Regions from separate parts of the Streptomyces sp. NPDC005374 genome, predicted to be linked through region 1. Evidence: riboswitches for the same ligand, from Rfam matches in the RefSeq annotation. Region 1 holds a riboswitch; each other region holds the start of a gene.

Region 1 (7,024 bases):
GGCGTCGCCCACGACGCACAGTTCGGCGGGCGGCAGGTCGTGCTCGGCGGGCGGTACGTCCACGGGGTGCTCGGAGGTCCCGACCAGCTCCCTGACCAGCGCGTACTGGGCGTGGTTGGTGTCCTGGTACTCGTCGACGAGGACGTGCCGGAAGCGGCGGCGGTAGTGCTCGGCGACGTCCGGGAAGGCGCGCAGGAGGTTGACCGTCGTCATGATCAGGTCGTCGAAGTCGAGGGCGTTGGCCTCGCGGAGGCGGGACTGGTACATGGCGTAGGCCTGGGCGAGGGTCTTCTCGAAACCGTCGGAGGCCTGGGCGGCGAAGTCCTCCTCGTCGATCAGCTCGTTCTTGAGGTTGCTGATCTTGGCGCTGAAGGACTTCGGCGGGAAGCGCTTGGGGTCGAGGTCCAGGTCACGGCAGACGAGGGCCATGAGGCGCTTGGAGTCGGCGGCGTCGTAGATCGAGAACGACGACGTGAAGCCGAGCCTCTTGCTCTCGCGCCGCAGGATCCGCACGCACGCGCTGTGGAAGGTCATCACCCACATCGCGTTCGCGCGCGGGCCGACGAGCTGCTCGACGCGCTCCTTCATCTCGCCCGCGGCCTTGTTGGTGAAGGTGATCGCGAGGATCTGGCCCGGGTGGACATTCCGCTCGCCCAGGAGGTGGGCGATGCGGTGGGTGAGCACCCGGGTCTTGCCGGAGCCCGCGCCGGCCACGATGAGCAGCGGGGTGCCGGAGTGCACGACGGCCGCGCGCTGGTTCTCGTTCAGCCCGTCCAGGAGCGCGGCCGGGTCCACCACCGGGCGGGGGGCGCCGTCGCGGTAGTACGCGTCCCGGTCCGGCGGCGCGTCGAACTTCCCGCCGAACAGGTCGTCCGGAACGGTCTCCGGTCCGTGCTCGTCCTCGGGCGGCGGCGGAGGCTCCTCCCCGTGCCCGCGAGGGGTCTGGAGGTCCGCCAGGAAGCTGTCGTCAAAGAGGCTGCTCATCGCTCTCCGAGTCTAGGGTGCGCCACTGACAGCCCGCCCCCGCCCCGGGAACATCCACGGAATCCAGGGCCTGGCACCGCTCGGATTCCGAATCCGGGAAGTGGGCCAAATACCCTGATCCAAGACAAAAGTGCGATTCTCTCCAGATCGCCCACATCAACCCGCCGGGCAGTACCCGAGCCGAAGGTCACAAAAACGTATCGGGCATATCGAACATCAACCTTCACAAGGGCCACACCAGTTGGCTACCGTGCCGAGCAGGCCGTACGACCCCCACCGGCGAACGTCGCCGGGCCGCACGGCCTCCGCCGAGTCCGCAGCGCCGCCGCGCGCCCGGAGCCGGGGACCCACCGAACCTGGGGTGAATCGGCCGACTCCCACGCACGGGAGCGCCGTAGGGCAAACCTTCCGAAGCACCTCTTCGCCCGAACCCGACAGCTAACCCGGTAGGCGGAGCACTGGAAGGAGTCGCCTCCCTTGGCGTCGCACCGCAAGTCGCGTCCCGCTGGTACGCGCGTAGCAGGCATACGGACCCCGGCCCTCGCGACGGCCGCCCTCACCTCCGTGGCCCTGCTGTCCCAGTCGGCGAACGCCGCGCCGGCCGCCGATGACAAGCCGAGTCTCGAAGAGGTCGAGAAGAAGGTCGACGACCTCTACCGCCAGGCCGAGTCGGCGACCGACGGCTACAACTCGGCCAAGGAGAAGACGGCCAAGCAGCGCAAGCAGGTCGACACGCTCCTCGACGACGTCGCCCGGCGCACCCAGAAGCTCAACGAGGCGCGGGAGCAGCTCGGCTCCTTCGCCGCCGCCCAGTACCGCACCGGCGCCGCAGCGCCCGACACGGCGACCTTCCTGCTCGCCGACACCCCGCAGGACTACTTCGACCAGACACAGCTGATGGGCCGCCTGACGAACCGCCAGAAGGGGGCGGTCGACGACTACGTCTCCGAGCAGTCGGCGACGATGAAGAAGCGCCAGGAGGCCTCTCAGAGCCTCCAGACACTCAACGAGACGCAGAGCGACCTGAGGACCGCGAAGGCGACGGTCCAGAAGAAGCTCGCCGTCGCGCGCGAGCTGCTGTCGGAGCTGACCGCCCAGGAGAAGGCACGCCTCGCGGCGATCGAGAAGGAGAAGCAGGAGGCCGCGGCCCGCAAGGCCGCGGAGCTGGCGCGGCAGCAGGCCGCCGCGGAGAAGGCCGCGCAGGAGACCACCGCCCCGCAGGAGAGCTCACCGAGCGCGTCGACGGCGAACGACGCCTCGTACGCCACCAAGGCCGCCAAGGCCCTCGCCTTCGCCCGCGCGCAGGTCGGCAAGCCCTACGTCTGGGGCGCCACCGGCCCCGGCTCCTACGACTGCTCGGGCCTCACCCAGGCCGCCTGGAAGGCCGCCGGCGTCTCCCTCCCCCGCGTCACCTACGACCAGGTCGACGCCGGCACCACGGTCTCCCTGGCCGACGCCAAGCCCGGCGACCTGGTCTTCTTCTACGACGACATCAGCCACGTCGGCCTCTACATCGGCAACGGCATGATGATCCACGCACCGAAGCCGGGCGCGTACGTCCGCGAGGAGTCGATCTACTACGACGGCGAGTCGGCGATCCACAGCGTGGTGCGGCCGGCCTGAGCTCTCAGGTCCACAGCACCGCGATGAAGATGTTCGCCGTGGTCAGCGCCCCGACCAGGCCGAACAGGCTCTTGTCGACCTTCTCGTCGTCCCGCTTCACATACACGAGGCCGAGGATCACGATCAGAAGGGCCAGCTTCACGCCGATCTTGATGTTGTTGACGTGCTGGTCGTCGGCCTGGTTGAGGCCGACCAGGATCACCCCGGTGACCAGCATCGTCGCGGCGCCGTGCAGCATCGCGGGGACGAACCGGGCGGCGCCCTGGCCCATCGCCTTCATCTGGGTGAGGAAGCCGCCGAGCAGCGAGGCGATCCCGATGATGTGCAGGCCGACGAAGAGATGGATGAGTACGTCCATGAGCCCGGAGCTTATGCAGGGGTGCGAGCCGGACCAGACACCGCCCCACCCCACATGACCCGATCTTGCATATATGCGGCCCATAGCATCCCGTCACCCCCGCGTGCCCGGAAATCGTGACTTCGGTCAGCGCACCGCGCGAAGTCGACGGCGCCACCCCGCGATCATGGTCACCTTCGGTCACCCCGCGATCCCCTGGCAGCACTTCCGCACAATGCGTTACCTCCCGGACACATTCAGGTTTAGCGTCCTCCACCAGGTGACCGGCTCCCCACCGCCGCCCGGGCCAGGGGCGGCAGTCGGCCACCACCGCCGAGAAGGTCCGGCGGCGGCCCGCTCCCCCTGTGCAGGCCGCCGCCGGACGCGCAAACCGCCCCGGGGCGGTCGTACGGCCGCACCCCCTGGCGTCGTACGTCCGATGGGCCCGGGGCGGGCGGTCGACGAAAGGACGTGCAGTCCACGTGGCAGTGCACCGCAAGCCCCGCCAACGCTCGGCCGGCGGCCATACGGTCCGTGCGGCAGCGACGATCGCCCTCGCGGGGGCGGCGACCGCGACGGCTTTCGACGGGACCGGACACGCCGAGCCACAGCTCTCGCCGACACAGGTGAAGGCGAAGGTGGACCGGCTGTACCAGGAGGCGGAGGCCGCCACCGAGAAGTACAACGGCGCCAAGGAGAAGGTGGCGGCCGCCGAGACCCGCCTCGACACCCTGCGGGACGAGGCGGCACGCAGGACCGAGCGGCTCAACGAGGCGCGGGACGCGCTGGGTTCGATCGCCGCGGCCCAGTACCGCGGCGGTGCACTGGACCCCGCGATGCAGCTCGCCTTCTCCGACGACCCCGACCACTACCTGGACGGCGCCGAGTTCGCCGAACGGGCCGGTGCCCGCCAGGCGACCTCCGTGGCGAACGTCCGGCGGCAACTGCGGGAGATCGAGCAGTTGCGCGGGGCCGCGCACATCGAACTGACCTCACTGAAGTCACGCCAGGCGGAACTGAAGCGCCACAAGAAGACGATCACCGGAAAGCTGGACGCGGCGCGCCGACTGCTGTCCCAGCTGCCGGCCGGGACTCGGGCGGAGTCCGGGGAGACCGGTTCCCGTGCCTCACGGGCCACGACCGGCGCGCGCGAACACCTGACGACACCCGGCGCGGCCACCGCGAAGGCCCCCAACTCCCGTGCCGCGGCAGCCGTCTCCTACGCCTACTCCAAACTCGGCAGCCCCTACGTCTGGGGTGCCATCGGCCCCGACGCCTTCGACTGCTCGGGCCTCGTCCAGGCCGCGTACCGCTCCGCGGGCATCTCCCTGCCCCGCACGACATACGCCCAGATCGGCGCCGGCCAACGCGTCTCGCGCTCCGAACTCCTCCCCGGCGACCTGGTGTTCTTCTACTCCGGCATCAGCCACGTCGGCCTCTACATCGGCGACGGCAAGATGATCCACGCCCCCAACCCGTCGGCACCGGTACGGGTGGCGCCGATCGACGAGATGCCGTTCGCGGGGGCCACTCGGGTGGTGTGAGCGCGCGCGTGGCCCCGTGAGCGTCAGACCAGCCGCCGTGCCGTCGCCCACCGGGTCAGCTCGTGGCGGTTGGACAGTTGCAGCTTCCGCAGTACCGCCGACACATGGGACTCGACCGTCTTCACCGAGATGAACAGCTGCTTGGCGATCTCCTTGTAGGCGTAGCCGCGCGCGATGAGCCTCAGCACCTCCCGCTCGCGCTGGGTGAGCCGGTCCATGTCCTCGTCGACCGGCGGGGCGTCGGTGGAGGCGAAGGCGTCCAGGACGAAGCCGGCCAGTCGCGGGGAGAAGACGGCGTCGCCCTCCTGGACGCGGAAGACGGAGTTGACGAGGTCCGTGCCGGTGATCGTCTTCGTCACATAGCCGCGCGCACCGCCCCGGATCACTCCGATCACGTCCTCCGCAGCGTCCGAGACGGACAGGGCGAGGAAACGGACGGGGTGCTCGGCGTCGGCCATCAACGGGGCGCAGCGGCGCAGCACTTCGACCCCGCCGCCGCCCGGGAGGTGGACGTCGAGGAGGACGACCTCGGGACGGGTGGCGGTGATGACGGTGACGGCCTGCTCGACGTCCGCGGCCTCCCCGACCACCTCGACTCCCGTCTCCTCGGTCCGGCCGATCTCGGCCTGGACGCCCGTACGGAACATGCGGTGGTCGTCGACGAGGACCACGCGCACGTGCCGCCCGCCCGCGCCCTCGGCCGGCGTCGGCTCTACGGGGTCCGTGTTCGCCTCGGTGGGGTCACTCATGACGTCTTCTCCGCCCTCTCCATCTCCAGCTCGACCTCCGTGCCGCCGCCCGGCACCGCGCGCAGCCGGGCCGTGCCGCCATGACGCTCCATGCGGCCGATGATCGATTGTCTGACACCCATCCGGTCGGCGGGTATCGAATCGAGGTCGAAGCCGGGGCCGCGGTCCCGCACGGACACGAACACGGTCCTGCCCTCGACCTCGGCGTAGACCTGTACGGCGCCGCCCTCGCCACCGTACTTGGCGGCGTTCACCATCGCCTCGCGCGCGGCCTGCATCTGTGCGCCGGTTCTCTCGTCGAGCGGGCAGTCACCGACGACCACGACCTCTATGGGGACGCCGTGCTTGTCCTCGACCTCGGCGGCGTTGCGCCGCACGGCGTCGGCGAGGCCGGTGGGTTCGTCGGCCTCGTCCTTGCCGGTGCCCTCGGGTTTGTAGAGCCAGGTCCGCAGGTCGCGCTCCTGCGCGCGGGCCAGGCGGCGCACCTCGTTCGCGTTCTCCGCGTTGCGCTGGATCAGGGTCAGCGTGTGCAGCACCGAGTCGTGGACATGGGCCGCTACCTCCGCGCGCTCCTGGGCGCGGATGCGCATCAGGCGCTCCTCGGAGAGGTCCTGGGTCATGCGGACGAGATACGGCCCCGCCAGCAGCGTTATACCGACGAGGACCGCGAGGGCCGCCTGCAGGACGGAGCCGAGGTGGGCGGCGGAGCCCTGGAGGACGAAGACGCCGGAGACACCGGCGGTGACCAGGAGGACGCCGCCCGCAGCGCGCAGCAGCGAGAGGGTGCGCCGGCGACGGCCCACCTCCATCCAGCGGGCCCGGCGGGCGTTGTCCGCCTGGCGCCAGACGAGGGCCACACCCGCGCCGACGAGGACGATGGGCCAGAGGTAGGCCCTGGCTCCGTTGCCCACGTTGACATTGCCGACGAAGACCATGGCCACGACGACCATGAGGAGCAGGGCCGCGATCTGGCCCTTGTCCGGTCGGCGGGCGACGAGTCGGCGGCGGCCGTCCGGCGAGGTCTCGGTGGAGACCAGGGACGGAGTCCGCTGACCGCCGACCCCGCCGACGCCGAGCGGCACGAAGAACCAGAACGCGGCATACAGCAGGGCACCGAGGCCGTCCGCGGTGAACAGGCCGACGAAGACGAGCCGCACCCAGATGACGGGCAGCCCGAGGTGCCCGGCGAGCCCCCGCGCCACACCACCCAGCCAGCGTCCGTCACTGCTGCGGTAGAGCTTGCGCGGCGGCCGCGGTTCGACGAGTGGCGCTGTTGCGGCTTCCGGCATGCCATCGATCGTCACACGGCCGGGGTGCGAGGGCATCAGGGTTGGCCCCCGAGACTCCCCTGATCTTCGAACGGCGCGTCCTCCGAACGCTTCCCCCGCCCCTCTCAGGGCCGATATCAGGGTCCGGCCAGGGTCGTCCCGACTCCCGCCAGGCCCTCTCGCCCGTCACCATGGACACATGACAGATCACCAGCACGCCGCGGGCGCCGGATCCGGCGGAGGCCCGGACCCGAGCACAGGCCCGGGCGCGGGCACACCCGCCGACACCGGCGAGGGCTTGCGCGTGCACGGGCGGGCGGGCGCGCGGAGAGAAGGGAGCGAGGGAGGCACGGCGGAGAGTACGGCAGAAGGCACGACCGAGAAGCCGGGCCCCGCCACCACCCCCCTCCGTTTCCGGCGGGACCGGCCGCACCAGGTGCTCGCCGGAGTGTGTGCCGGGCTCGGGCGGCAGTGCGACATGGACCCGGTGATCTTCCGGATCACCCTGGCGGTGCTGTC
Region 2 (7,024 bases), on a different contig from region 1:
GCTGCTCGCGCTCGCCCGTATCTACGGTACGACGGTCTCGGAACTGCTCGGCGAGACGGTCGCCGACCGGGACGCCGTGCTGCGCGCCGCCGACATGGAACCGACCGCGGCGGGCGGCTGGACCTACGTCCAGGCGGGCGCGCCCGGCCGCGGCATGCAGGCCCTGCGGGTGCAGGTGCCGCACGGTTCCCAGGGCGACATCGTGCGGGTGCACCCGGGCGAGGAATGGCTCTACGTCCTCAAGGGGCGGCTCCGGCTGCGCCTCGGCGACACCACGCACCGGCTCGACCCGGGCGACAGCGCGCACTTCGACTCGCTGACCCCGCACCGCATCGCCGCCCAGGACCCCGAAGGCGTCGAGCTTCTGTTCGTCCACACCCTGTTGCAGAGCCCCACGGCCACGCTGTGCCTGGGCCCGAACCTTGGAGAGACGCCATGACCGACATGGAGGAGAAGTTCCCCCGCGCTCTGTGGGTGCGCCTGATCATCTACCTCGCGGTGGGTCACGTCTTCGCGGCCTTCATCTACTTCCTCTTCGCGGTGGGAGCAGGGCAGTAGTGGTGGCTGCGGCTTTGGGAAAGGCGCCGGCGACGGCCGCACGGCTCAGTCGAGGAGCCGCTCCCGCAGCCGCTCACGGATGTCCGGGGTGAGGCCGAGGCCCTCCTCCAGGTACGCGTCGACGCTGCCCCACGTCTCCTCGATGGTCTCGAAGGCCGCCGTCAGATACTCGACGCGCGCGTCGAAGAGGGGGCTGAGCAGCTCCATGACCTCGGGGGAGTAGGCCGTGGCCGCATCGGAGCCGCTGCGGCGCACCTTGTACCGACGGTGCTTGGCGTTGGACTCCAGATAGTCGGCGACGATGGCCTCGCGCTCCACGCCCACGGCGAGCAGGGTCACGGCTATCGACAGGCCCGCGCGGTCCTTGCCGGCCGCGCAGTGCATGAGAGCGGGAACGCTGTCCTCGGCGAGGGAGTGCAGCACCTGGGAGTGCTCCGCGGTGCGCTCCTTGATGATCTTGCGGTAGGCGGTGATCATCCGGTTCGCGCCCTTGCCGTCGCTCAGGATCTCGCGCAGCTGGTCGAGCTCGCCGTCGCGGACCATCTTCCAGAACTCGACGCCGTCGGCCGGGTCGCTCAGCGGCAGGTTCACATTGCGCACCCCCGCCAGCTCGACATCCATGCCCTCCAGCTTCTGGTCCGCCGCGTTGCGGAAGTCGAAGACCGTGCGCAGGCCGAGGGAGGACAGGAACGCGGCGTCGTCCTCTGTCGCGTGCGCCAGGTGCCCGCTGCGGAACAGCACTCCGTACCGCACCCGACGTCCGTCCACCGTCGGCATCCCGCCCACATCACGGAAGTTGCGGACACCGGCCAGTTCGGGTTCGGTCGACGGGATCTGCTGCGTCACGGGGTTCCTCCCAGCCGGTCACCGCCGGCGCTGCTCGTCGACGGGCACGCTCTCGACCATACGACATGTGTTCCTGGGGCAATCAGTTGTCCACAGCCCCGGCAATCAGTTGTCCACAGGCGTTGCAGCCGAGCTCACGGCCGATGATGATGTTGGTGCCTGAGCGCACCTGATGGCACCTGTTCGAATCTGTGAGGGGCACGATGCTGGAGATCGCCGAGAACGGCCGTACGTGGATTCTTTCCGGGCCGGCCAGCAGTTACGCCCTGCACCTCACCGCCGAGGGTGAGCTGCTGCATCTGCACTGGGGCCCGAGGATCACGCTCGCCGACGCCGACGCCGAGGCCCTCGCCGTTCGGCCGCTGCCGGAGTACTGGCCCTTCGAGTCGCCGCTGGACGGACGCGAGGAGTACCCGGTCGAAGGCGGCCCCCGTTTCACCCGCCCCGCCCTGTCCGTGCGCACGGACGAGCGACGCGGCACCGAGTGGAGCTTCGAGGCGTACGACACCGAGGGTGACGAACTGCGGCTGCGGTTCCGGGACGCCGGGCTGACCGTGACCCTGCACTACCGGATGCGCCACGACGTCCTGGAGCGCTGGGTGACCCTGGACAACCAGGGCCCGGCGCCGGTCGAGCTGCTGCGTGCCGACTCCGCCACCTGGACCCTGCCCGACCGCGAGGACGGCTGGCGGCTCTCCCAGCTGCACGGCCGCTGGGCCGCCGAGTCCCAGCTCACCCAGGCCCCCCTCACCTATGGCGACAAGGTCATCGGCAGCCGCCGCGGCCACACCGGGCACCAGCACCTGCCATGGGTGGCGCTCGACACCGACGCGACCGAGGAACGCGGCGAGGTCTACGGCTGCGCCCTCGGCTGGTCGGGGTCCTGGCGGATCGCGGTGGCCCAACTCCCCGACGCACGCGTGCAGATCACCGGCGGCGCCGGCTACGACGACTCGGGGCTGCTGAGCCTGGCGGCCGGGGAGTCCTTCACCACCCCCGTCTTCGCCGGCCTCTGGAGCGACGGCGGCTTCGGCGGCGCGAGCCGGGCCTGGCACGCCTACCAGCGGGCGTACGTCATCCCGGACGCGGACCAGGACCGGCCCGTGCTGTTCAACTCCTGGGAGGCCACGAACTTCGACATCTCCGAGGAGCAGCAGGAAGCCCTCGCCAGGCGGGCCGCGGCGATCGGCGTCGAACTGTTCGTGGTCGACGACGGCTGGTTCGGCGCCCGCACCAGTGACCGGGCGGGGCTCGGTGACTGGGCGCCCAACCCCGACCGGTTCCCCTCCGGCCTCAAGCCGCTCGGCGACCAGGTGCGTGCTCTCGGCATGCAGTTCGGTATCTGGGTCGAGCCGGAGATGGTCAACCCGGACAGCGAGCTGTACCGCGCCCATCCGGACTGGGTGCAGTTCCAGGCGGGACGGAAGCAGACGGAGTTCCGCAACCAGCTCGTACTGAACCTCGCGCGTGAGGACGTCCAGGAGTACCTGTGGGGGCAGCTCGACACGCTGCTCTCCTCGGCCCCGGTCGACTACGTGAAGTGGGACTTCAACCGCTGCTTCACCGACGCGGGCTGGCCCGGCGACGCGTACCCGCAGCGCCTGTGGGTCGACCATGTGCGCGGCTTCTACGCCCTGTTGGACCGGTTGCGGGAGGCCCACCCCGGCGTTGCCTTCGAGTCCTGCTCGGGTGGCGGCGGCCGGATCGACCTCGGGGTGATGAGCCGTACCGACCAGGTGTGGACCTCCGACAACACCGACCCGCTCGACCGGCTCGTCATCCAGCACGGCTTCAGCCAGATCCATCCCGCGCGCGTGATGGCCGCCTGGGTCACCGACAGCCCCAACACCCAGCTCAACGGCCGGGTGAGCTCCCTTCGGTTCCGGTTCGTGAGCGCGATGGCCGGGGTGCTCGGGGTCGGCGGGGATCTGGAGGAGTGGACCGAGGAGGAGCTCGCCGAGGCTCGCGAGTGGGTGGATCTCTACAAGGAGATCCGGCCCCTGGTGCAGCGCGGCGACCTCTACCGGCTGCGGCCTCCGCGGGGTGGCCTGAGTGCGGTGCAGTACGTCCTGGGGGACGAGACCGTCGTCCTCGCCTGCCTCCAGGCGCAGCACTACGGCGAGCCCGTTCCCGCATTGCGATTGCGCGGGCTCGACCCGGCAGCATCGTATGAATGCCCCGAAACGGGCGAAATTCACCGAGGGGCCGTATTGCTGCACCACGGACTTCGTACTCGTTTGCGGGGCGATCTCGATGCGACAGTTATCCGGCTCCGTCGCATCTAGGGCTTCTGTCCGAATTGATGGATTAATTCCAACTCCTTCCAGGGTGTGAGTGTCTGTGAATCCGTGGCGTGAGGAGCGTCATATCGGTGACGGTGTGTCGCGCGTCATGTTCACGTAATTCTCATGGTTTTCATGGGGATTTGGGCCGGGCGCCTGGCGTCCGATTCACGCAGGGTGACCGTTAATTCTCATAAGCGATCAACAGGAACGCATTCACAGGGAACCTCTCACTTGTCCCTTTGCGTCTTGCTCGCTTACGTTCGCCACCGATCCGGTCGGACGCCCAATCCTGCCGCCGAACGGATTCCGCACACACTCACCCGTACACGGCAGGAGCGGGGGACCCACAGGCAGTACGTCTGTTCCGGTCTCCGGAACAGGCTTGGGGTAAAGCCGCGTCTCGGCGCGGCCGGGCATCTCCAGCCCGCACCCGACAGCTCACCTCGCAGGCGCCGGAGAGGAATCCGCCATGCCCGCGAAGGGTAAGCACCGCCGTCCGAAGCCCCAGCGCTTCACCCGCTCGATCGCCGTCGCCGGAACCGGGGGTGCCGCGCTCGCCCTCCCGCTCATGGGGGCCACCGGCGCTCACGCCGCCACCTCGCAGTCGGTGTCGGAAAAGGCCGTCCAGTCGCTTCCGGTGACGCAGAAGGTCGCTGAGAAGACTGCCGAAAAGACGGCCGCGAAGAAGAAGGCCGCGACCGTGCGCACCTATTCGGTGCGGACCGGTGACTATCTCTCGAAGATCGCCGACGAGCAGAATGTCACCGGCGGCTGGAAGAAGCTCTACGCCGACAACCGCCAGGTCGTCGGCGACGACCCCTCGCTCATCCACCCCGGTCTGAAGCTCTCGATCGGCAAGAGGAGCGCGGCGAAGACCGAGTCCTCCGCCTCCGCTTCGGGCTCTTCGAAGGCCGAGCAGACCGAGTCGAAGTCGTCGTCGAACTCGACGGCCGTCACCCAGAGCTCCGACACCGCCGGCTCCAGCGGCTATGCCCTTCCGGTCAGCGGTGCCACCATCGGCACCGGCTACCGCGTGGCGGGCAGCATGTGGTCCAGCGGGTACCACACCGGCGTCGACTTCGTCGTCCCGACCGGCACCACGCTGAAGGCCGTGGCCGCGGGCACGGTCGTCTCCGCGGGCTGGGGCGGCGCCTACGGCAACCAGGTCGTCATCAAGCTGAACGACGGCTACTACGCGCAGTACGCCCACCTGTCCCAGCTCTCCGTCTCGGCCGGCCAGACCGTGACCGAGGGCCAGCAGATCGGCCTCTCCGGCGCGACCGGTAACGTCACCGGCCCGCACCTGCACTTCGAGATCCGCACCACGCCGGACTACGGCTCGGACGTGGACCCGGTCTCCTACCTCCGCTCGAAGGGCGTCGCCGTCGGCTGACGCTCCCCTGTGCCACCGAAGGCCGGACCCCGATCCCCGGGTCCGGCCTTCGGTGTTTCCTGCTGGTGTCCTTGCGCCTTCATGATCACTTCATTGCGGTCTTGTGGCAGACGTGCCTGGAGCGTCGACAGGCGGGGGAGGGTGGGGACACAGTGAACTCCGTAGCCGTGCAAGCGCTTTCTAAGGCCTTCGGAGGTCACAGTGTCCGGCGTCGACCGACGCACCGTCTTCAAGGGCGCCGCAGCCGCGGCCGCCCTCACCCAGTTCTCCTGGGCCGTGTCCCACGCCGCCGCAGCGGCGGACGGCGACGCCACCGACCTCCACTGGCTGGAGGGTTCGGCCCCCGACGTCCACGCCGGTGCCACCTGGGGCGTGCCCTGGGCCCGTGGCACCCACCGCCCGGAGCAGCCGTTCCGGCTCGCGACCTCCGGCGGCGACGAGGTGCCGGTCCAGAGCTGGGTCACCGGCTACTGGCCCGACGGCTCGGTGAAGTGGACCGCGCACGCGATAGCGCCCGACGCGCCGAAGGCCGACCGCTACGTACTGAGCGCGGGCAGTCCGGCTGCCCCCGCTCACCGGGTCGAGGTCGGCCGGAGAAGTGGCCGTATCGAGGTGTCGACCGGCGTGATCACCGCCGTCTTCGAGGCCAAGGGCTCCGACACCGTCGTACGCAGCATCAGGCGCGGTACGACCGAGATCGCGCGGGACGGGCGGCTGGTCGCCCTGCGGCAGGAGTCCGTGCGTGAGGGCGCGGACCTCGACGCTTTCGCGGGCCGGATCGAGAAGATCGCGGTCGAGCAGGAGGGGCCCGTCCGTGCCGTGATCCGGGTCGAGGGCCGGCACCGGGACGGCGGCCGGGCCTGGCTGCCCTTCGTGCTGCGGTTCGCGTTCTGTGCCGGTGCGGAATCCTTCCGCCTGGTGCACACCTTCGTCTGGGACGGCGAGCAGCGGCCCGGCTCCGACCAGGGGGACTTCCTGCGCGGGCTCGGTGTCCGCTTCACCGTGCCGCTGAGCGACCAGCCGTACGACCGCCATGTGCGGTTCGCCGACTCGGGCGGCGGCCTGTTCAGCGAGGCCGTCCAGGGCATCACCGGGCTGCGCCGCGACCCGGGCGCCGCGGTGCGGGCCGCGCAGATCGCGGGCGAGAGGCTGCCGGACACCGCCACCTGGGACACCCGGGTGTCGAGCCGGCTGGCGTACATCCCGCGGTGGGGCGACTACACGCTCACCCAGCCGACCGCAGACGGCTACCTCGTGCGCAAGCGGACGAAGGCCGGGTACGGCTGGATCACGGCCGCCGCCGGCCAGCGCGCCGGCGGCTTCGGATACGTCGGCGGCGCGAGCGGCGGACTCTCCTTCGGCCTCCGGGACTTCTGGCAGCGCCACCCCACCCAGCTCGACGTCCGCGGCGCGGCCTCCGACGCCGCCGAGGTCACCCTCTGGCTCTACTCGCCCGAGGCCCAGCCCCTCGACCTGCGCTTCTACCACGACGGCCTCGGTCAGGACACCTACGAGGAGCAGTCCGACGGCGGTCTGGAAATCACCTACGAGGACTACGAGCCCGGCTTCGGCACCCCGTACGGCATCGCCCGGACCAGTGAACTGACCTTCTGGGCCGTGGAGAAGACCCCGTCCGCCGCGGCTCTGGCGGCTCAGGCGAAGGCGGTGGCCGCTCCTCCGCTGCTGGCGGCCGCGCCCGGGCGGCTGCGCTCCGCGGGCGTGTTCGGCGACTGGGCGCCCGTGGACCGCTCCTCGAAGGCCCGCGCGGCGATCGAGGACCACCTCGACGACCTGTTCGCCTACTACCGTGATCAGCGCGAGGAGCGCCGCTGGTACGGCTTCCTCGACTACGGCGACGTCCAGCACACCTACGACAACGACCGGCACGTCTGGCGCTACGACATCGGCGGATTCGCCTGGGACAACTCCGAGTTGGGCACCG
Region 3 (7,024 bases), on a different contig from region 1:
CCGAGTGCGAGGCGGACCTCGGTGATCCGGCCGTCCTCGACGGCCAGCGCGGCGGCGACGGAGACCAGGGCGAAGGCGTACGACGCGCGGTCGCGGACCTTGCGGTAGCGCGAATGTGCCGCGACCGGCACCGGCGGCAGCTCGACGGCCGTGATCAGCTCGTCGGCGGCCAGCACCGTCTCGATGTGCGGGGTGTCGCCGGGCAGCGTATGGAAGTCGGCGACCGGGATACGCCGACTGCCGCGCACGCTCTCCACCTCGACGACGGCGTCGAGCATCACCAGCGCCACCGCCATGTCCGAGGGATGCGTCGCGATGCAGTGCTCGCTGGTGCCCAGTACCGCGCTGCCGCGGGAGAACCCGCCGATCGCGTCACAACCGCTGCCGGGTGCGCGTTTGTTGCACGCGGAGGCCTCGTCGTAGAAGTACATGCAGCGGGTGCGCTGCAGCAGGTTGCCTCCCACGGTCGCCATGTTCCGCAACTGGGCCGAGGCTCCCAGCAGGATCGCCTTGGCCAGGACCGGATAGCGGGTCCTGATGAGGGGGTCCGCGGCGAGCCGGCTGTTGCTCACCAGTGCGCCGACGCGGATGGTGCCGTCGGGGAGTTCATCGATCCCGGTGAGCGGCAGGCGAGTGATGTCCACGAGCGTCGCCGGGTGTTCGATGCCCTCACGCATCAAGTCGACGAGGTTCGTCCCGCCCGCAAGGAACTTCACGTCCGCGGTGTCCGCGCGGTCCGCGATCGTGCGCAGCGCCGTGCCCACGTCGGGTGCGCTGAGGTAGGAGAACGACTTCACTTCGCGACCTCCTTGATCGCCGAGACGATGCCGTTGTAGGCGCCGCAGCGGCACAGATTGCCGCTCATCCGCTCCCGGATCTCCGCCTCGTCCAGCTCCCCGCCACTGTCGGCAGGGTGCTCGGTCGCCGCACTTGGCGCGCCGTCCTTGTGCTCGGCGAGCATGCCGATCGCCGAGCAGATCTGGCCCGGCGTGCAGTAGCCGCACTGGAATCCGTCCGTGCGGACGAACGCCGCCTGCAGCGGGTGGTCGACGCCTTCGATGGTGGTGATGTCACGGCCCTGGTACTGCACCGCCAGCGCCAGGCAGGCGTTGATCCGCCGGCCGTCGACCAGCACCGTGCAGGCACCGCACGCACCTTGGTCGCAGCCCTTCTTGGTGCCGGTCAGGCCCAGGTACTCGCGCAGCGCGTCGAGCAGGCTCACCTGTGGCGCGATGTCCAGCCTCTGGGCGGATCCGTTGATCCGCAGCTCGATCTCCACCGTGTCATTCCTCCGGTTCGCCCGAGGGCTCGTTTTCATGGGGGGCCATCAGGCACATAGGGCCAGGACCAGAGGGACTCCGCTCCGCGGACTTCGGAAACCGCCGACCGGGGAGCCGAATCATGAGAGGAGGTCCATGATCTAAAACAGGAACGTAGCAGTTCGACCTCTTACTCGCATCACTCTTGTCGCAACTTTACTTTCCCATGCATCAGCACTGATGCAAATCAGTACAAATCCGCAGGTCAGGCGTAGGGTCTTCCGTGCATCACGAATCAACAACGGGAGTGGATAAGTCATGGGCCGACCCCTGCGGGCCGATGCCGCGCGCACGGTGCGCGCGATCCTGGGGGCGGCCGAGCAGGTCCTCGCCAAAGACTCCGGGGCCTCCATGGAGCAGATCGCGGAGGAGGCAGGAGTGGCCAGAACAACCGTGCACCGGCGGTTCGCCAACCGCCAGTCCCTCATCGAGGCACTCGCCGCCTCGGCGAAGCGACAGCTCATTGAAGGCGTAGCGGACGCCCACATGGACACCGCCCCACCGCTCGTGGCACTCCACCGCGTCACGGCGAACGTGCTGCGGATCAAGAGCGCCTGGCCGTTCACCCTCGGCCACCCCCTCGCCGACTCCCCCCTCGCGGCGGCGATCTGGTCCGAGGTCAACGCTGGCGCCCTCGAGTTCTTCGCCCGAGCCCAGCGCGAAGGGCTCCTCTCTCCGGACACGGACCTCATGTGGGCGCGGCGGGTCTACTACGCCCTCGTCGACGAGGCCCAGCACGGAGGCGGCGCAGATCTCGACCCGGACCAGGTCCGGCAGAACGCGGACGCACTGGCAACACTCGTCGTCGACACGTTTCTGCGCGGGACGGGTCCCCACGGCTGAACCGCCCGGCAGGCAGCTCCCGTCCTGCCCTCCGCCACCGCTCATCGGACAGCGGGACGGCCGTGGGCACGGCGGCCGCGAGGAGTTCGTCGTAGCGCCGTCGTGGTCGCCCGAGCCCACCCGCACGATCACGGACGGGTGCGGCACACCTGCGATCGGACCCCGGGGGCGGAGTGCCTGGTGTTGATCGTTCCGCTGCGGTCGAGGGCCGTCTCGACACGCCGCACTGCCGGGCAGCCATCCGCGCGTCGCATCCCAACCGCGGCGTCAGCAAGGGGACAGCTCGTACATGTACTCCAGAGTGCTTCAGAGTCCGAGATGTCTGCCGCTGAGCGGCACGGGACCGCCCTTGCCGCCCGGAATGCCCGAATATGCAACACGGACGGCAGACAGAAACGACGAAACCCACAGCTCGGCTTCGCCCCGGATTCGACCCGGACGGTTTGTTCAGCGAGTAAACACGGCCTCTGACCTGCGAAAACCAAGAGTGGCAGACGAGCAGGGCTATACGCCGGGTTCAATCCGAGACGCACTCCAATGCCAGGCACCGCGGGATGTCGCGAATCACGGGTCAAGTCAGCGGATGAGGCGGCGGCCATGTCGGGCACGGCACGAGCTGACACGTCTCCACCCTCGCCGTGAACCAAGAGACGGACCATAGACGGGCCGGCGTCCGCCGCCCAAGCTCCGCATCCCGCACCGGCGCTGGCCAGAACACACAGACGGTGTACCACCAGCAGACGAAGAATCCGCTGGTAGTCCGGCGCCGTCACCGGCATGGGGGTGGATGGTCTGCGGGAGGAAGCCGCGCGGTGTGCTGAAGGAGAGCTGGTCGAGGCCCTGGCTGTGTCCGCCGCCGGGCTCGACGATGCCGTCGTGGCGGGACGAGCACAGTGAAGAGCCGAGCCGCCCGCGCCCGTTGACGGACGCTCATACCGCGGCGAGCCGCGACAGTCTCGCAGATCTGGGCCGGCCGGGGAGGTCCCGGAGGTGAGGGCGACGGCACCCCCCGGTAAACAGTGACAGGAATGTGAGACCCGATCCCCCGAAGGAGCAAAAAAGCGCCTCTGCCCTGGGCATTTAACTTGATCACTAGAATCCGCCCCCATCATAACGTCACGTACGTCCTGTACATTTTCTACAGACGGCTCAGCCATGAGTGAGGGGTACTCCATGACCCGACCGACCGCCCGTTACGTCCTGCCCGAGTTCCACGAGCGCACGAGCTCCGGGCACAGGACGATGGATCCGTACTCGAAGCTGCTGGAGGAGCGGATCGTCTTCCTCGGGACGCGGATCGACGACACCTCGGCGAACGATCTGATGGCGCAGTTCATGTACCTCGAGTACCAGGACCCGGACCGGGACATCTCGCTGTACATCAACTCCCCCGGCGGCTCGTTCAGCGCGATGTCGGCGATCTACGACACGATGCAGTTCGTCAGTTGTGACGTGGAGACGACGTGCCTCGGGCAGGCCGGCTCCTCCGCGGCGGTGCTGCTGGCGGCGGGCACCCCGGGCAAGCGCTCCGTGCTGCCGGGCGCGCGGGTCGTGATCCACCAGCCGGCGCTGAACGAACCGGTGCAGGGGCAGGCAAGCGATCTGGCGATCCAGGCCGACGAACTGCTCCGTGCGCGGGCCCGCCTGGAGGAGATGCTGGTCCGGCACACCGGGCGCAGCGCCGAGCAGGTGAGCGCGGACATCGAGCGGGACAAGATCCTGGACGCGCGGGGCGCGCTGGACTACGGCCTCGCGGACGCGATCGTCCCGAGCCGCAAGACATCCCGCACCACGCCGGGCGCGAGGTGAGCCGCGGATGCTGCCGGATCTTCCACCGCTGCCCGCGCTCACGCGCGCCGAGGGCGAGCTGATCGACCGTTATCTCGACGTGGTCGATCTGCTGGGCCGGATCAACCCCGCCCGGCACGAGGACACCTACGGCGGACTGCGGGCGGCGCAGGCGCTGGTGAGCAGGGCGGCAGAGCTGCGTGACGCGCTCGCGCTGATGCACCGCCGGGGCGAGCGCGAGATGCACGCCGCGACGCTGGCGCGGGCCCTGCGGGTCCTGGACGGCGAGCGGCGCTCGGCCCGGGTCGTCGTGCCGCCCGACCCCGACAACTGACGCATCCGCAGCGCCCCGGGCGCCCCGCCGGTCTGACGGAGCGTCCGGAGCACGGTTGAAACGGACCAGAAGACGTACCCCCTGTTGGACGAGAGGCGGCTCCTCTTTCACGACCGTCAAGGCCGCGCAACACGCGTGGTGTGTGAGCACAATGAGGACTCTCTGTGCTGGTCCGGGGGCCCGCGGAGCCCTCGACACCCCTTCCGTCGTTCGGGTGTCCACCCGAACGAGTGAGTGGTGAGTAACGACACAAATCCCCGGTTCCGTTGGGTTTTTCGGACTTCTTTGCGTCAAGATCCCTGTCTGACGACAAGCCCCCGCCGCAGTGGCGGGGCGATCCGGGCGGACGCCGAGTCCTGCCGCCGCCCGGATGACCGGTCGACAGAGGTGCATCGGCAGGAGTGGAGGACCCAGGCACGACGGGTCGCCGGGACGGTCACGCCATGACCGGGCCGAGCAGCCCTTGGGGTGAAGCCGCGTCAGCGGCCGGGCAACTTTGTCAGCCCGAATCCGACAGGTCATCCTTCACAGGCGGCTGACGAAGGGTTGCGCATGTCTGCGCTCAATCGTGTTCCGTCGCTGATGGTCCGAGCCGGTACGGCTTCGGCACTGACACTTGCCGCTGTGGGCGGCTCTGTCGTGATCCCGGGCGTCGCCGCCGACGCCGCGGCCGCCACGCCGGCGACGAAGGCACTCAAGGTCGCGGCCTCCAAGAAGGGCTCGCCGTACAGGTACGGCGCCACGGGGCCGTCCCGCTTCGACTGCTCAGGGCTCACGCTGTACTCGTTCAAGAAGGCGGGCAAGAAGCTCCCGCGCACGGCGGCCCAGCAGTACAACAAGACCCGGCACATCTCCGCGGGCAGCCGCAAGGCCGGTGACCTCGTGTTCTTCCACTCGGGTTCGAACGTCTACCACGTCGGTCTCTACGCCGGGAAGGGGAAGATCTGGCACGCCCCCAAGACCGGGGACGTGGTGCGACTGCAGAAGATCTGGACGAAGAGCGTCTGGTACGGCCGGGTCAAGTAGCACCCCCGAGGGGGTGACGGCGCCCTGACCGGACGTCACCCCCTCGGGTCTCCCGGGACGCGTGACACGGGCCCGGATGGTTACCCGTACCGTCATGGCCGACCACCGCCCGTGCACCGCCCGCAACGAGACCCCGCTGGAGCGCGCCGACCGCAACTTCGGCGAGCTGCTCCAGGAACTGCGCGTCACCCAGACCGGGGTGCAGATCCTCTTCGCCTTCCTGCTGACCCTGGCCTTCACCCAGCGCTTCCCTTCGCTGGACTCCTTCCAGCGCGCCACCTACGTCACCACGCTGCTCCTCGCGGTCGTCGCGGCGGCGCTGTTCACCGCACCGGCGGCCCTGCACCGCTCGCTCTTCCAGCGGGGCGCCAAGGCCCGCATCGTGCAGGTCTCCTCCCGGCTCGCCACGGTCGGCATGGGCGTTCTGGTGCTCGCGTTCACCGGATCCGTCCTGCTCGTCGTGGACGTGACGACCGGCCGGACCGGCGGAGTGGCCGCGGGTACGGCGACCCTGCTGGTGTGCCTGGGCCTGTGGTGGCTGCTCCCCCGACTGGTGTGGCGGGCGGGCCGCGCCGAGGAGCACGTCACGCAGGAACCCCACGCGGCGCCTCGGCGGCCGCACCGCGAGCCGCTCAGGCCGCGCGCCACGGCTCGTCCGGGAGTTGCTCCCCGAGAACCGTCGGCGCGTCTGCGGTGACCCCGGGACGGCCCGGGCTCGGCCGCTGAAGGGGGCGTCCTGTCTCCGCGTTCCCGGCCTACGGAGTGGGTCACGGCTCCTGCTGCCCCGCGGCGGTGACCGGCTGTGCCGGTACCGACCACGGGAGTTCGATCGAAACGGTCTTGCCGCCTTCCCGGGTGGGCCTGACTCTCAGCTTGCCGCCGTACTCGGCCGCGAGCCAGCGGATGATCACCATTCCCCGCCCGTTGTCCTGCTGGACCGCGGCCGGGAGGCGCTTGGGGAAGCGGGGATGGCTGTCGGTGACCCCGATGCGCAGTTGTTCGTCACGGTCCAGCTCGATGTCCACCGTGAAGGTGGGTGACTGTCCGAAGGTGTGCTGTACGGCGTTGGTGGCGAGTTCGGAGACGATGAGCCGGACGGTCTCCGCGATGTCCGTGGCCGGTGGCAGCCCCCACTCCGCGAGCGCGCTCAGGACATAGGTGCGGGCCGCGGAGACCGAGGCGGGTTCGCTCGGCAGAGTGACGGATGCTTCCAGGTGGTCTGCCATGGCGACGTCGTCCCTTTCCCACGGAACCGTAGTCCGACACGGTGCGGATGGTTCGAGTACGGTCCCGGACTGGTGGTTCATCGTCAGAGTGCCATTACCGAGGCGGTGACGGGTGCCGATCCACCAAGATATGCATATATCTGTCGCTCGAAGCGGTGAACTCTGCGACGCGAGACCGTATTTGGGCGGCTCGTAAGGAGTAAGGGAGTAGCACCATGCAGCACGGTCCCGCGGTGCGCCGCCGGAAACTGGGCGCCGAACTGCGTGCGTTACGCACGAGTGCGGCGCTCACCAGCGGTGAGGCGGCCCGGCTCGTGGGCTGGCACCAGTCGAAGGTGAGCCGCATCGAGACCGGCGCCAGCGGTGTGAAACCGGCCGATGTGCGGTTACTCCTCGATGCCTACGGCGTGCTGGACACGGATCTGCGGGAGCTGCTCCTGGTGCTGGCGGGCTCCGACGAGGGCGGCGGCCGGCACCACTGGTGGCAC
Region 4 (7,024 bases), on a different contig from region 1:
GTACTGCCTTATCGGGTACGCCAGCGCCACCACCAGCGTGCACACCACCAGGGCGAGCAGCGCGGCCCGGCCGGTCAGCCGGGAGCGGCGGGCCTGCCGTTTGGTCTGTGAACGGTAGACACGGGCCGCCGTCTGTTCGCCGAGCAGTCTGATCCTGGTCGTGGTGGAGAAACGGTCCCGGTCCTTCACTGGCATCGGCTCTCCGCCTCCCCTTCTACGTGCGTACGTCCCCGCACACGGTACGGGACCGGGTACGGGGACGTACGTACGACGCTGCTACAGGGCCGCGGATCAGCCCTTGCTGTGCTTACTGGTTCGCGGAGCGAAACCGCGGGAACGCGCTGCGGCCGGCGTAGACCGCGGCGTCGTCGAGGATCTCCTCGATGCGCAGGAGCTGGTTGTACTTGGCGACGCGGTCCGAGCGGGCCGGGGCGCCGGTCTTGATCTGGCCGCAGTTCACCGCGACGGCGAGGTCGGCGATGGTGACGTCCTCGGTCTCGCCGGAGCGGTGGGACATCATGCACTTGAAGCCGTTGCGCTGGGCCATCTCGACGGCATCCAGGGTCTCGGTCAGCGAGCCGATCTGGTTCACCTTGACGAGCAGGGCGTTGGCGGAGCCCTCCTCGATACCGCGGGCCAGGCGCTCCGGGTTGGTGACGAAGAGGTCGTCGCCGACGATCTGGACCTTGTCGCCCAGCTTGTCGGTGATGACCTTCCAGCCGGCCCAGTCGTCCTCGTACAGCGGGTCCTCGATGGAGACGAGCGGGTACGCGGAGACGAGCTCCTCGTAGTACTCGGTCATCTCGGCGGCCGAGCGGGACTTGCCCTCGAACTCGTACTTGCCGTCCTTGTAGAACTCGGACGCGGCGACGTCGAGCGCGAGCCCGATCTGCTCACCGGGGATGTAACCGGCCTGCTTGATGGCCTCGATGATGAGGTCCAGGGCGGCGCGGTTGGACTCCAGGTTCGGGGCGAAGCCGCCCTCGTCGCCGAGGCCGGTGGACAGGCCCTTGGTCTTCAGCACCTTCTTGAGGGTGTGGTAGACCTCGGCACCCCAGCGCAGCGCCTCGGAGAAGGACTCCGCGCCGATCGGGGCGATCATGAACTCCTGGATGTCCACGTTGGAGTCGGCGTGCGAGCCGCCGTTCAGGATGTTCATCATCGGAACGGGCAGCAGGTGCGCGTTCGGGCCGCCCAGGTAGCGGAAGAGCGGGAGGTCGCTGGCCTCGGAGGCGGCGTGGGCGACGGCGAGGGAGACGCCGAGGATGGCGTTGGCGCCGAGCGAACCCTTGTTGTCGGTGGCGTCCAGGTCGAACATCGCCTGGTCGATCAGGCGCTGCTCGGTGGCGTCGTAGCCGACGAGCTCCGGGCCGATCTGCTCGATGACCGCGAGGACGGCCTTCTCGACACCCTTGCCGAGGTAGCGGTTGGGGTCACCGTCACGCAGCTCGATGGCCTCGAAGGCACCCGTGGAGGCACCGGAGGGAACGGCGGCACGACCCGTGCTGCCGTCGTCGAGGCCGACCTCGACCTCGACCGTGGGGTTGCCTCGGGAGTCCAGGATTTCCCGGGCTACGACGACGTCGATGGACGGCACGAGCATCTCCTTCTTGGGATGTGACACGGTCCGCCGGGACCGCGGTGGGTTCTGCGAGACCGAGCCTAACCGGCTCCGGGGGATCAGCCACCGCGTGGACCGCCCCCTGGACAGAACCGAGAGTAAATTGTTTCTGAACTGAACAAAGACAGTCCCGGAAACTGGGCAGAAAAAAGCCCCGCCCCGGTGCGTACGGGGGAACACGCACCGGAGCGGGGAGCCCGTGGGGACGGGGGGACCCTCACGAGGCCTTCATTCTGAAGCACACGGATGTGAGGGCGCTGTGGTTCAGCTACGAGCACCCCTTGTTACTTGAGGTGCAGCTGCTGACCCGGGTAGATGAAGTCGGCGTCGGTGACGATGTCCTTGTTCAGCTTGAACACCTTCTGCCAGCCGCCCTTGACCTTGTGCTTCTCGGCGATCGAGCTGAGGGTGTCACCCTTGACGACCTTGTACTCGCCGTCACCCTTCTTGACCTTCTTGCCGGTCGGGGTGGTGACGGTCTTCTTCTTGGCGGCCGGACGCTCGGTCGAACGCGAGGCGCTCTGCTCCTCGGTCGAACGGCTGCTCGTGTTCGAGGAGCCGGAGGAGGAGTTGCCGGAGGAGGACGAGCTGCTGCCGCCGCTGTAGGAGGCGCCGGACAGGCCCACACCACAGCTCGGCCAGGCACCCTTGCCCTGCGAGGCCAGGACCTTCTCGGCGACGGCGATCTGCTGGGACTTGCTGGCCTGGTTGGCGGTGGAGGCGTACGCCGTGCCGCCGTACGCGGCCCAGGTGGAGGCCGAGAACTGCAGGCCGCCGTAGTAGCCGTTGCCGGTGTTGATGGACCAGTTGCCGCCGGACTCGCACTGGGCGACGGTGTCCCACTCGGAGGCGGTGGCGGCGGAGGCGCTGCCGGCCGCCATCAGCGGGGCGGCGATGGCGACACCGGTGACGCCGGCGAGGGCGGCGACGCGGGTGGCCTTGGAAGGACGACGGTGCTTGCCCTGTCCGGAAAACAGCATGGTGGATCCCCTCACCGACGCCTGCGAGGTGAGCTGTCGGGTTCGGGCCGGTTGAGTTGCCCGGCCGCGCACCTCCCGGTGCGCGACTTAACCCCAAGCCGGTCCAGCGTGAACTGCTGGGTCCGGCACTTACCTTGGGTCCCCCGCTCCTGCCTACGGCGCTTGACGCGACGACTGTTCCCGTTCGGCCGCTGGCAGGATTCGGCGTTGCGACAGACGGGGCTCGGGTTGCCGAGCGGTCACGACCGTAGACACGCGCTCGGCGGAATTTCAAAGACGATCAGGGCTTCTGAGACTCATCCCACACTTTCACCAAAGTGGACATTAGGTGCGAAGTGTGACGTGAACTCCCGCTGTTTTTCTGGACTTTTCAGTCCTATTCAGCCCCGGTGTCGAGCGTCTGACCGGCGACGATGTTGCTCGGGTCGGACCCGATGCGGTCCTTGTTCTCGGCGTAGAGGGCGCGCCATCCGCCGTCGAGGCCAAGGGAGTCGGCGATGGAGGCGAGGGAGTCGCCTTCCTGGACGATGTAGGTGGGGGCCGCGTGGCGGCCGCCGGCGGCGGTCGCGCTCTTCGTGGCGACTTCGGCGTCACTGCCGCCGCGGTGCTTGCCGGAGCCGAGGGCGCCGACGTCGACGAGGGCCGAAGAGGCGCCCTGCTGCCACGACTTGTCCGCTTCATCCTCTTCCGGGCTCACCACGGGTGAGCTGTCGGAAGACTGCGTGTCCCCCTTGGCGGAGCCCTCGGACCCCTCGGATCCAGAAGAGCCGGACTTGTCCGACTTGTTCGAATCGTCGTCACCGCTGGACGGAGTGGTCGACGGCGAGGGCGTCGCGGTCGACCCGTCCAGCGCGTCGAGCAGACCGGAAGAATCCACGGGTCCCGACGAGTTGGAGGAGTCCGAGGAACCGGATGAACCGGACGATTGCGACGAGTCCGGCGCGGAGGCCGAGGGTGTCCCGCTGCCCACACCCGTGTCGACGTCGGCCGAGCTCGAGTCCTTGCTGAGCCCGGCGAGCAGACCGCAGGTCGGCCACGCGGCGATGCCCTGATCATCGAGGAGCTTCTCGGCCACGGCTATCTGCTGGTTGCGGCTGGCCTGGTCCGCGGTCTCGGCGTACGCGAGGCCGCCGTACTTCTCCCAGTTCTGCTGGGACATCTGCAGACCGCCGTAGTAGCCGTTGCCGTCGTTCGCACTCCAGGAACCGCCGCTCTCGCACTCCGCGACATGGTCCCAGGTGGTGCCGGTCGCGGCGCTGGCTCCGGTCGCCCCGAGCAGTGGGATCGCGATGGCGGATCCCGTCACGCCGGCCGCCACGAGGAGTGCCGGAGCCTGACGGGGGCGACGGTGACGACCGTTCCCGGAGAGCATGAGGGGACCTTTCCCGAGACAGCAGAAACGCGCGCGGCGCTCCACGAGGGGCACCGCGCTGGTCCGTGAACGTATAGGGGTTCGATCACTTGTCACAAGTTAATGCCGCGTAGATCACGTGAAGATCACAGACTTGAGGGCGTGTCATGTTTAAGCGGCTCTTCACCGGGTCAGGCCGGACGTCTTGGTCGATTACCGCACGGGCGTGAACTCCACGGGCAAAGTGCGCAGTCCACGCATGATGAGCCCGCCACGCCAGCGCAAATCGGCCGAATCCACCGCGAGTTGCAGGTCGGGGAGGCGAGTGAGGAGCGTGGCGAGCGCGGTCTGTCCTTCCAGCCGGGCGAGCGGGGCACCGAGGCAGTAGTGAATGCCGTGGCCGTAACCGAGGTGCTGATTGTCACGGCGGGAGAGATCGAGGACATCGGGGTCGGCGAACCGTTCAGGATCCCGGTCCGCCGCGGCGAGCACGACGAGCACGGGGTCACCGGCCGCGATGTCCTGCCCGCCGATCCGCAGCGCCTGGGTGGCGAACCGCCAGGTGGCCACCTCGACCGGGCCGTCGTACCGGAGAAGCTCCTCCACGCCGGTCTCCAGAAGTCCTCTCTCCTGATCGGCCAGGGACGCCTGGAGCCGGTTTCGCTGTTCGGGGTGGGTGAGAAGGGCGTAGACCCCGTTGCCGATGAGATTCACCGTGGTCTCGAAACCTGCGAACAAGAGGATGAAGGCCATGGCCGCGGCCTCGTTCTCACTCAGGTGCTCACCGTGGTCGGAGGCGCGGATGAGCCCTGAGATGAGGTCCTCGCCGGGTGTCGGTTCGGCGGAGAGGGCTTCCCGCTTCCGGTGGATGAGTTCGGCGAGATAGCCCCGCATCTTCTTCACGGACCGCGCGACCCCACCCCGTGGGCCTCCACCGTGGCGGATCATCATGCCCGCCCAGTCCCGGAAGTCGTCCTGGTCCTCACGGGGGACGCCGAGCAGGTCGCAGATCGCGTAGATGGGCAGCGGGAAGGCGAACTCGTGGATCAGGTCGGCGGACCCCTTCTCCGCGAACCCGTCGATGAGACGGTCGGTCAACTCCTGCACCCGCGACTCGAACTCGGCGACCCGCCTCGGCGTGAACGCCTTGCTGACGAGCCGTCGCAGGCGGGTGTGGTCCGGCGGGTCGATGTTCAGCAGATGCGTCATCAGCTCCGCCTTGCGCTCCCCCGGGATACCGGTCTTGCCCTTGGCGTGCTCGGGCTCGTCGTGGTGCGCCGGGTTCTTGCTGAGCCGCGGGTCGGCGAGGGCCTGCTTGGCATCGGCGTACCGGGTCACCAACCAGGCCTCCACCCCGCTGGGAAGCCGGGTCCGGTGAACGGGGGCGCGCTCGCGGAGCCAGGCATAGGAGGGATAGGGGTTGGTGGCGAACTCCCAGGAGAACAGTTCGGGGGTGGGGGTCCCGGGGGCGGGGTGCGCGGGGGCGGGGGTTCCGGGGGTGGGATCCCCAGGTTCGGCACCCCCGGAGGCAGGAGCACCAGCGGCGGCACCCCCGGAGGCGGCAACCCCGGGCGTGTCAGTCCCGGAGGCGGGAGGCCGGGGAGCGGCAGTTGTCGCGTCGGGAATCGCGGGGGCGGGAGTCGCGGGAGTGGCGGCGGGCTGGTCGGTCACTCCTCGACGGTATCCGGCGTGGTCGTGGTCATCCGGCTTGGTGCGGTGTCTCGACCTCCCGGATCGCGTCCCGGTACACCCGTGCCGCCGCGCGCAGGGCGGCTTCCGGGTCGATGCCCTCCGTCTCGGCTCGGGCGGCCAGGGCGAGGAGTTCGTAGCCGATGCCGTCGGTGTCCGGGAGGGGGACGTCCAGGCCGGCCGTGCGGACGCGGGAGGTGAGCTTGGCGGCGAGGGCCAGGCCAGGCTGACCGAGGGGGACGCCCTCGGTCACGGAGGTGCGCTGCTTCTCCGTCGCCTTGGTGCGCAGCCAGTGCGCCTTGACCTCTTCCGGTGTCGTCGCTGTCTCGTCGCCGAAGACGTGCGGGTGGCGGTGGATGAGCTTGGTGACGATGCCACCGGCGACGTCGTCGATGGAGAAGGGGGTGTCCGGGTCGTCCTCGGCGATACGGGAGTGGAAGACGACCTGGAGCAGAACGTCTCCGAGCTCCTCGCGCAGTTCGTCGCGGTCGCCCTCCTCGATGGCCTCGACGAGTTCGTACGCCTCCTCGATGCCGTACTTCGCCAGGCCCTTGTGGGTCTGCTGGGAGGACCAGGGGCACTCGGCGCGGATGCGGTCCATGACCTGGACGAGGTCGAGGAGGCGGGCACCCGGCAGGTCGTAGGAGGCGGGGAGCAGCTCCAGCTCGGGCATCTGTGTGTGTCCGGAGCCGGCGAGGCGGGCCAGGCCGTCGGTGAGGGCCGGCTCTCCTTCGCCCGTGGCCACGACGACCACCGTGTGCCCGCCCGCGCAGGCGCCGACCAGTTCCTCGGCGGTCGGGGACGTCTCGTCGACCCGTATGCCCGCCTCGTGCAGATACGGCAGCTGGGGGTGGGCCCCGTCCGCGCAGAGAACACGGTCGGCGGTGTGCAGCGCCTGCCAGGCGGGCCAGGACAGCAGACCCGGGGCGACGCGGTGGCTGGTGGTGAGCAGGACGATGCGGCCGGGGGCGGACGCCGTGTCGGGGTCCTGGTCAGGGGCGGGCTCGAAGCCGGTTGCGTTCACGATTCGAAGCTAACGCACGCCGCCGACAGGGAGATCGGTTTGTCCACAGGCCGGGGGTGGTGATGCGATCGTACGATCTTCCGTCTGTGGGAGGTGTGTGTCACCTCGCCTCACTCGCCGCCCGTCGGTCCGGTCGGCCCCTCAGCCGCCCGGTTTCGCAGCCGCTCGGTTTCGCGGCCCCGTCACGTCGTCTGCTCGCTCCCCGTCGTCGTGACCTCCCGTACCCACGGGGTCTTCGTGTCGACGCGGCTGCTCGTCTTGACGTCCCAGGTGCCGTAGCGCGGGTTGAGGTCGACGTCGAGTTCCTTGGAGGCCTTGCTGAGGGCGCTCCAGAAGGCCGGGGTGCCGGTTTCGGTGCC

Evidence for each region. Region 1 has a riboswitch for cyclic di-AMP ahead of ACFYRX_RS03455 (NlpC/P60 family protein). Riboswitches for the same ligand answer to the same signal wherever they lie in the genome.
Region 2: linked by a shared signal. The riboswitch ahead of ACFYRX_RS21705 (peptidoglycan DD-metalloendopeptidase family protein) and the one ahead of ACFYRX_RS03455 (NlpC/P60 family protein) in region 1 are both predicted to bind cyclic di-AMP.
Region 3: linked by a shared signal. The riboswitch ahead of ACFYRX_RS25820 (C40 family peptidase) and the one ahead of ACFYRX_RS03455 (NlpC/P60 family protein) in region 1 are both predicted to bind cyclic di-AMP.
Region 4: linked by a shared signal. The riboswitch ahead of ACFYRX_RS37630 (transglycosylase family protein) and the one ahead of ACFYRX_RS03455 (NlpC/P60 family protein) in region 1 are both predicted to bind cyclic di-AMP.

What each region holds. Positions count from the first base shown of each region.
Region 1 covers NZ_JBIAKA010000001.1:731,437-738,460, forward strand. Annotated here, with positions in the region: gene pcrA (DNA helicase PcrA) at 1-984, opposite strand, end outside; cyclic di-AMP (ydaO/yuaA leader) riboswitch at 1,281-1,454, shown strand; gene ACFYRX_RS03455 (NlpC/P60 family protein) at 1,462-2,607, shown strand; gene ACFYRX_RS03460 (hypothetical protein) at 2,612-2,965, opposite strand; gene ACFYRX_RS03465 (NlpC/P60 family protein) at 3,427-4,488, shown strand; gene ACFYRX_RS03470 (LuxR C-terminal-related transcriptional regulator) at 4,512-5,237, opposite strand; gene ACFYRX_RS03475 (PspC domain-containing protein) at 5,234-6,562, opposite strand; gene ACFYRX_RS03480 (PspC domain-containing protein) at 6,705-7,024, shown strand, end outside.
Region 2 covers NZ_JBIAKA010000008.1:171,498-178,521, forward strand. Annotated here, with positions in the region: gene ACFYRX_RS21685 (helix-turn-helix domain-containing protein) at 1-439, shown strand, start outside; gene ACFYRX_RS21690 (DUF6126 family protein) at 436-558, shown strand; gene ACFYRX_RS21695 (tyrosine-protein phosphatase) at 604-1,404, opposite strand; gene ACFYRX_RS21700 (alpha-galactosidase) at 1,608-3,689, shown strand; cyclic di-AMP (ydaO/yuaA leader) riboswitch at 3,993-4,154, shown strand; gene ACFYRX_RS21705 (peptidoglycan DD-metalloendopeptidase family protein) at 4,159-5,082, shown strand; gene ACFYRX_RS21710 (Tat pathway signal sequence domain protein) at 5,284-7,024, shown strand, end outside.
Region 3 covers NZ_JBIAKA010000010.1:146,992-154,015, reverse strand. Annotated here, with positions in the region: gene ACFYRX_RS25845 (FAD binding domain-containing protein) at 1-797, opposite strand, end outside; gene ACFYRX_RS25840 ((2Fe-2S)-binding protein) at 794-1,318, opposite strand; gene ACFYRX_RS25835 (TetR/AcrR family transcriptional regulator) at 1,578-2,162, shown strand; gene ACFYRX_RS25830 (ATP-dependent Clp protease proteolytic subunit) at 3,336-3,971, shown strand; gene ACFYRX_RS25825 (hypothetical protein) at 3,979-4,284, shown strand; cyclic di-AMP (ydaO/yuaA leader) riboswitch at 4,622-4,833, shown strand; gene ACFYRX_RS25820 (C40 family peptidase) at 4,837-5,310, shown strand; gene ACFYRX_RS25815 (DUF6328 family protein) at 5,405-6,007, shown strand; gene ACFYRX_RS25810 (ATP-binding protein) at 6,078-6,536, opposite strand; gene ACFYRX_RS25805 (helix-turn-helix domain-containing protein) at 6,752-7,024, shown strand, end outside.
Region 4 covers NZ_JBIAKA010000019.1:92,256-99,279, reverse strand. Annotated here, with positions in the region: gene ACFYRX_RS37640 (septum formation initiator family protein) at 1-195, opposite strand, end outside; gene eno (phosphopyruvate hydratase) at 308-1,603, opposite strand; gene ACFYRX_RS37630 (transglycosylase family protein) at 1,906-2,601, opposite strand; cyclic di-AMP (ydaO/yuaA leader) riboswitch at 2,605-2,772, opposite strand; gene ACFYRX_RS37625 (transglycosylase family protein) at 2,978-3,973, opposite strand; gene ACFYRX_RS37620 (cytochrome P450) at 4,166-5,398, opposite strand; gene ACFYRX_RS37615 (nucleoside triphosphate pyrophosphohydrolase) at 5,652-6,665, opposite strand; gene ACFYRX_RS37610 (SurA N-terminal domain-containing protein) at 6,848-7,024, opposite strand, start outside.